DNA from 3 places in the Luteibacter sp. UNCMF366Tsu5.1 genome. Region 1 is predicted to be linked to each of the others. Evidence: predicted binding sites of a transcription regulator. Region 1 holds the regulator's gene; each other region holds the start of a gene.
The links. The regulator FliA, encoded in region 1, starts transcription of late flagellar genes. The targets are predictions, from matches to a motif close to TAAAGTTTNNCNNNCNNNGGCCGATAA.

Region 1 (2,267 bases):
TCATGGTCGTTCCTTAGCCCGCGGCCGCGGCGAGTCGTTCGAAGATCTTGTCGAGTTTTTCCTTCAGCGTGACCGCCGTGAAGGGCTTGACGACGTAGCCGTTCACGCCGCTCTGTGCTGCCGCGATGATCTGATCGCGGTTGTTCTCCGCCGTCACCATCAGCACGGGCATGGCTTTCAGGGCGGCGTCGGCGCGAATGGCGCGGAGCAGGTCGATGCCGGTCATGTTCGGCATGTTCCAGTCCGTGACCACCAGGTCGAACGGCTGCGCGCGCAGCATCGCCAGCGCGGCATTACCGTCTTCGGCTTCCTGGATCAGGGTGTTGGTGAAGCCAAGCTCCACCAGCAGATTCCTGACGATGCGTCGCATGGTGGAAAAATCGTCCACCACGAGAATCTTCATGTTCTTGTCCAAAACGTTCTCTCCGCCTTGCTACCGCGTGTTCTTTTTCGGCGACGTCACGAAAGGTGCCGTCACTGCTTGTCTTTCCAGCCCGACATGCGTGCGCGGAGTCGAATCAGGGCCTGACCATGGATCTGGCATACCCGCGATTCGCTCACTCCCAACACCGCACCGATTTCCTTCAGGTTGAGTTCTTCGTCGTAGTACAGCGACATGACCAGCTTCTCGCGCTCGGGCAATCCGTCGATGGACTGCGCCAGTGCGCCACGCAGACCTTCCTGCTCGAACGTACCTTCCGGACCGGCCGCGTCCGGGTCAACCACGTCGATCGCCGCGCCTTCGTCGCCCTCGGGCGCCGTCAGGCTCAACAACCGCGCGCTCGCCGCGTCCGCCAGGATCTGGTTGTATTCCATGGCGTCGATGCCCAGCCGCTTCATCACTTCCGCGTCTTCGGCGTCGCCACCCGTCTCGTTCTCGATCTGCCTCGTCACCTCCGCAACCTCGCGCAACTTCCGGTGGACGGAGCGCGGGGTCCAATCCGTCTTGCGCAGTTCGTCCAGCATGGCGCCACGTATGCGGATACCCGCATAGGTTTCGAAGCTGGCCGCGCGAGTCGGCGAGTAATTTCTTGCGGCCTCAAGCAGCCCGATCATCCCGGCCTGCATCAGGTCGTTTGCATCCACGCTCGGCGGCAGCCGGCCCATCAGGTGATAGGCAATTCGGCGCACCAGCGGCGCGTGGGTCTTTACCAGTTCATCCGCTGGGATGCGCGTGATTTCAAGGTATTCGGTCGCGACGCTCACAGTGGTAGCCCTCCCCCCTGATGGGACCGTTCGGCGAAGAAGCCAATACGGCCCTGTGCACGGGGTTCGGGTTCACCCCATGTATCGACCGACCTGGCCAAATTCTTGAATCCGACCGCCGACCGGCTGCTGGGCCAGGCATCGACCACCGCCGACTGGCGGCGGATCGCCTGGCGCAGGTACTCGTCGTGCGGAACCATGCCCATGAAATCCAAGGAAACATCGAGAAAACGATTGGTCACCCGGGACAGCTTCTCGAAGAGCTGGCGCCCCTCCTGGGCGTGGCGAACCATGTTCGCCACGATGCGGAAGCGGTTGACCGCGAACTCGCGGCTCATGACCTTGATCAGGGCGTAGGCATCGGTGAGCGAGGCCGGCTCGTCGCAGACCACCACCACCACCTCGTCCGATGCCGCGGCGAACATGGAGACACTGTCCGAGATGCCCGCCGCCGTATCGACGATCAGGTACTCCGGCGCCAGCGGGTATTCGTCGAACGCCCGGATCACCGCCGCGTGCTCGATGTTCGGCAGCTGCGCCATGCGACGCGCGCCCGACGTGGCAGGGATCACCTTGAGGCCGTGTGCGGCCTGCAGGATGAGGTCTTCGATGCCGCACTCCCCTTCCAGCATGTGACCCAGGTGCCGGGTCGGCTGCAAGCCGAGCAGGACGTCGACGTTCGCCATGGCGAGATCGGCGTCGAGTAGAAGGACGTCACGGCCGCCCATCGCGAGCGCCATGCCGAGGTTGACCGCCACCGTGGTCTTGCCCACGCCGCCCTTGCCGCCGGCAATCGCGATGCTGCGGGTGGGGCGGCGATCGGCGAGCCAATGGAGCCCGGCGGCCTGGGTGGAATCGACGTGTGTGCTCATGAAGTAAGTCACTGCCGTGGGAGTCGGTTGCGGTTGAAGAGAAAGAGGGTCAAGCCAGGGCCGGCGCCACACCGCCGAAGCGGTCGGCGAGGATGGCGTCGTCGGGTTCGTCGCTACGCTGCTTGACGAGCTGCGCAGCCAGGCAGACCAGCTTGCGCGCATCGGCGGACGCAATGTCCTCGGGCACGC
Region 2 (2,267 bases), 570 kb from region 1:
TTCCTTGGAGGCCTGCGACGACCGCTCGGCAAGCTTGCGCACCTCGTCGGCGACGACGGAGAAGCCGAGGCCATGCTCGCCGGCACGCGCCGCTTCGATCGCTGCGTTGAAGGCGAGAAGGTTGGTCTGGCTGGCGATTTCACCGATGACCTTACTGATGTCACCGATGTCTTCCGACGACTTGTTGATCAGCTCCATCGCTTCGATGGACTTGCCAAGCGCCTTCGCGCCGCGCTCGGCTTCCTGCTGGGTGTCCTTGGCCAGCCGATCGGCGTTCTGCGAGTTGCTCGCGATGGAGCTGATGGATGCGGTCAGCTCCTCGATGGTGGCGTTCATCTCCTCCACGGTTGCGCCGAGCAGTTGCGCACCCGCGGCCATCTCATTGGACTGCTGGGCGATCTGGGTGGAGGCGGTGGAGAAGTCCGCGGCGCGGCGCTTCACCAGTTCTTCCAGTTCGCCCTGGAACGTGATGTCCGCAGCAAACTTGACGATCTTCCGCAGACGCCCATTGCCGTCGTAGATGGGGTTGTAGCTCGCCTGCAGCCAGACCCGGCGACCGCCCTTGGCGACACGGCGATAACGGCCGCGATCGAATTCACCGCGACGCAACCGTTCCCAGAACTCGGCGTACTCGGCGCTGGCGGTATAGGCGTCGTCGCAGAGCTTGCGGTGATGCTGGCCCACCAGCTCGTCGAGCGAGTAGCCGACTACCGCGAGGAAGTTCGCGTTGGCGGAAATGACATGGCCGCTGGGATCGAATTCGATCACGGCCTGCGACTTGTCGAGCGCCGTCATCTTCCCATCCAGCTCGGCGGTCTTATCGATCAGGGTGCTGATATCGGTCGCGAACTTGACGATCTTGTAAGGCTTGCCATCGCGGTCGAACACCGGGTTGTAGGAGGCGCTGAGCCATACCTCTCGGCCGTCCGCGGCGATGCGCTTGAATTCGCCGACCTCCGGATGGCCCGCACCGAGTCGCTCCCAGAATTGTTGGTATTCGTCTGCGGCGACGAACGCCGGCTCGCAGAACATGCGGTGATGGTGCCCAATCACCTGGTCGGCCGTATAGCCGAGCGTATTAAGAAAGTTTTGGTTCGCCGCGAGAATGTTCCCCTGCAGGTCGAATTCGATAATGGCCTGAACGCGGTGCAGTGCATCGCTCGTGGCCTTGAGGTCATTCACTTCTTGAGCGGCATTTGCACTTGCATTGCTGGCCATTTTCTTTCCCCGTCGCGTTTCGTTAGTGCCTACGGAGTTATCGCCGCAAAAACGGCAAACTTTAGGGCTATCTTGCTGAGTTGTAAGGCTAAGCTTATCCGAAGCTACGTGAAGGGGATGGCCCGTGGCGGGCCTTGATCGGCAGGCTGCGGAGCGAGTTTCAGTGCTTGCATTGTCGGCGAATAACCGTCAGAACCGTTTATTGGAGCGATATAAAAATTAGTGCTTGGGCAATTATTGTCGGTGTGCTTGGAACCTGGTTTTCGGCACCTTGTCACGCCGTGACTCCTTCGACATGAGGGCAGGCTGGGTTTCACCTCAGCTTTGTGAAAGATGCGGCGCGATGAGGCATCGGAAACACGTGCTCTCGACAGGAGAGCTGGACCGCTGGAGCCTTTCTCTTCCACGAGGAGAAGAGGCGGAGCGGAAGCGGTCGCAGACATGGTGCACCTTCAGCGCATGCGACCCGATGCGATGATGTTCTCGCCCGTGACCCATGACCTTGAGGGCCGCTTTAGTCACCATCAGCAGGCCTTTGACGTTCACGTTGAACATCTCGTCGAAGAGCACTTCGTCGAAGTCGGTCTATTCCATCGCCCGGCACGCCCTTGCAGCCCCCCCCTTCAAAAGGGGGGTGCTAGCGCGTCTGCTTGAGAGGACGAGGCAAAGCTCATGGACATTGCGGGGCCGCTCCAGGCGTTTAACGACGCTCGCCACGAGGATGGCTCACCGGCCTACGCCGTACGCCTGCTTTCCGAGCGAGGCGGCATGGTTCGGACAGACACCGGCGTACGGTTGGAAACACACCGGCTGGATCATCGCGCCGTAGAGGATGTCGACACCCTGCTGGTGGCCGGGGGTGACCTGCTTATGCCAGCTCACTCGACGGCTTCCCTTCGTGCGGCGCTCGGTCCACTGCTTGCCAAGCCGCGGCGGGTGGGTTCGGTATGCACGGGGGCGTTTGTTCTCGCCCAACTTGGGATGCTCGACGGACTTCCTGCAACGACGCATTGGGCCGCTGTGCGCCGCTTCGCCCAGCAGCATCCGGC
Region 3 (2,267 bases), on a different contig from region 1:
ACTGCCGAGGATCTCGTTGCAGCGGTCCAGGTGGCGCAGATAGGCGCGGGAGAAGCCGTTGGCGCAGGCATAGCAGTCGCAGCCTTCCTCGATCACCCGGGTATCCGCCGCGAACTTCGCGTTGCGGATGCGCAGCGTGCCCTCGGCCGTGAACAGGAAGCCGTTGCGGGCGTTGCGGGTGGGCATGACGCAGTCGAACATGTCGATGCCGCGGCGCACCGCTTCCACGATGTCCTCCGGCCGCCCCACGCCCATAAGGTAGCGCGGACGGTCCTTCGGCAGCATCGGCAGGGTGAAATCCAGCGTATGGTTGCGCTCGGCTTCCGGCTCGCCCACCGCCAGTCCGCCCACGGCGTAGCCGTCGAAGCCGATATCGATCAGGCGCTCGGCGGAGCGTCGGCGCAGGTGCTCGAAGGTGCTGCCCTGGACGATGCCGAACAGCGCATTGGGGTTGCGCAGGTCGTCGAACGCGCGGCGCGAACGCTCCGCCCAGCGTAGGCTGAGCTCCATGGAATCGGAAGCGACCTTGTCCGTCGCCGGGTACGGCGTGCACTCGTCGAAGATCATGGCGATGTCGGAATCCAGCACTTTCTGGATCCGCATCGATTCCTCGGGGGACAGGAATACCTTGGAACCGTCCACGGGCGAGGCGAAGGTCACCCCTTCCTCGGTGATCTTCCGCTTGTGCGCCAGCGAGAACACTTGGAACCCGCCCGAATCGGTAAGGATCGGCTTGTCCCAGCCGATAAAGCGGTGCAGGCCACCGAACTCGCCGACGATGTCGAGGCCGGGGCGAAGGAACAGGTGGAAGGTATTGCCGAGGATGATCTCCGCGCCGGTCTCAAGGACATCGCGCGGGGTCATCGCCTTCACGGAGCCATAGGTGCCCACGGGCATGAAAGCGGGGGTTTCTACCGTGCCACGGCCGAAACGGAGACGGCCGCGCCGGGCCGCGCCATCGGTGGCGAGGAGTTCGAAGGGAAGCTGGGTCATGCCGCTATTCTAGCGGCGTGAGTCGGCCCTTTGGGCCTGTAAGTCGCCGCCTGCGGCGGCTGTGAACCGTGAGCTGCCGCCCGCGAATGACCCACTTACGGTTCACAGGCCGCGTAGCGGCCGACTCACAGGCCCAAAGGGCCGACTCACACCCCTAAAGTTTCGCAAGTTCCCGCCGATTCCCTGTGTTACAGGAGCGTGCCCATTCGGGGCCCGCAGGGCCTCGGAGGACATCTCCTTGATCATCCAGCCGACCAGTCTCGCCGCCCAGTTGTGGGCCGGCGCGGCCGCGGGTACCACAGCCGCGGCGGACAGCTGGCGGGTCGGCGCCCTGTTGTCGGCGCGGGTGATGGGCCAGAACGATATCGGCAAGCTATTGCTGGAAATCGGCGGCTTGGCTGTGGAAGCCGACGCGGCCGGCACCCAGTTGCCCCCGCAGTTCCAGGTTCGGGTGCTTACCCAGGGGCCGCAGCCGCAACTCGAGGTCGTCCTCGGCAATACCGACGAACGGGTGGCAATGCAGGGCCTGCGCGAACGCCTGCCGCAGCAGAACGGCTACGCGCCTTTGCTCGGTGTGCTCGCCGCTCTCGGTCGCCGGCCGATCGCCCGCGTGCTGCCCGCGCCGTTGCGCGCGGCGCTGGCGACGCTGGAAGCCGCGATCAACAAGCCTGCGGACGTGAGTTCGCCATCCGGCATGAAGGAAGCCATCGCCAAGAGCGGCGCCTTCCTCGAAGCGCATCTCGCCGAGCGCAAGCAGGAAGCACCGGCCTCCGACGACTTCAAGGCCGCCCTGCTCGCCCTGCGTCGCACGCTGGCCGAACTTCCCGCCACACGGCCTGGCAACGCCGCCATGCCGCGCCCCACCAGTGACACACCGCCACCGCTCGCGCAGCGTCCCCTGGTCGCCCAATCGCGGGCGGCGGATCTGGCCGTCACCGAAGAAGACGTGGACGGCCTCGTCGGCCAGCTTCGTGCCGACACGCGCGCCGCACTCGCACGCGTCGAAATTGGTCAGCTCGAATCGCAACCGCAGGCCGGCCTGTGGATGATCGAAATCCCGCTGGCGGGCGTCCGGGGTTACGACGTGCTCCAGCTTCGCATCGAAGAAGGCAAGGCCGCGCCCGGTGAGGCCGAAGGCCCCTGGACCGTGGGCTTCGCCATCGATCCGCCGGCCCTCGGCGCCGTGCAGGGCGAAATCCAACTGCGCGTGCCTCGCGTGTCGGTACGCCTGTGGGCGCAGCACGGGGAAACCGTGGGCCGGCTGGAGAACGAAT

Region 2: a site for FliA is predicted at 1,256-1,282, ahead of BT115_RS04100 (methyl-accepting chemotaxis protein). Genes of this name have one in related genera too.
Region 3: a site for FliA is predicted at 1,149-1,175, ahead of BT115_RS11405 (flagellar hook-length control protein FliK). Genes of this name have one in related genera too.

Annotation. Positions count from the first base shown of each region.
Region 1 covers NZ_FPIS01000001.1:1,522,619-1,524,885, forward strand. The annotation lists gene BT115_RS06725 (protein phosphatase CheZ) at 1-4, opposite strand, end outside; gene cheY (chemotaxis response regulator CheY) at 14-415, opposite strand; gene BT115_RS06735 (RNA polymerase sigma factor FliA) at 475-1,206, opposite strand; gene BT115_RS06740 (P-loop NTPase) at 1,203-2,078, opposite strand; gene flhF (flagellar biosynthesis protein FlhF) at 2,128-2,267, opposite strand, start outside.
Region 2 covers NZ_FPIS01000001.1:948,870-951,136, reverse strand. The annotation lists gene BT115_RS04100 (methyl-accepting chemotaxis protein) at 1-1,218, opposite strand, end outside; partial or broken gene BT115_RS19035 (AraC family transcriptional regulator) at 1,888-2,267, shown strand, end outside.
Region 3 covers NZ_FPIS01000002.1:498,257-500,523, reverse strand. The annotation lists gene tgt (tRNA guanosine(34) transglycosylase Tgt) at 1-993, opposite strand, end outside; gene BT115_RS11405 (flagellar hook-length control protein FliK) at 1,232-2,267, shown strand, end outside.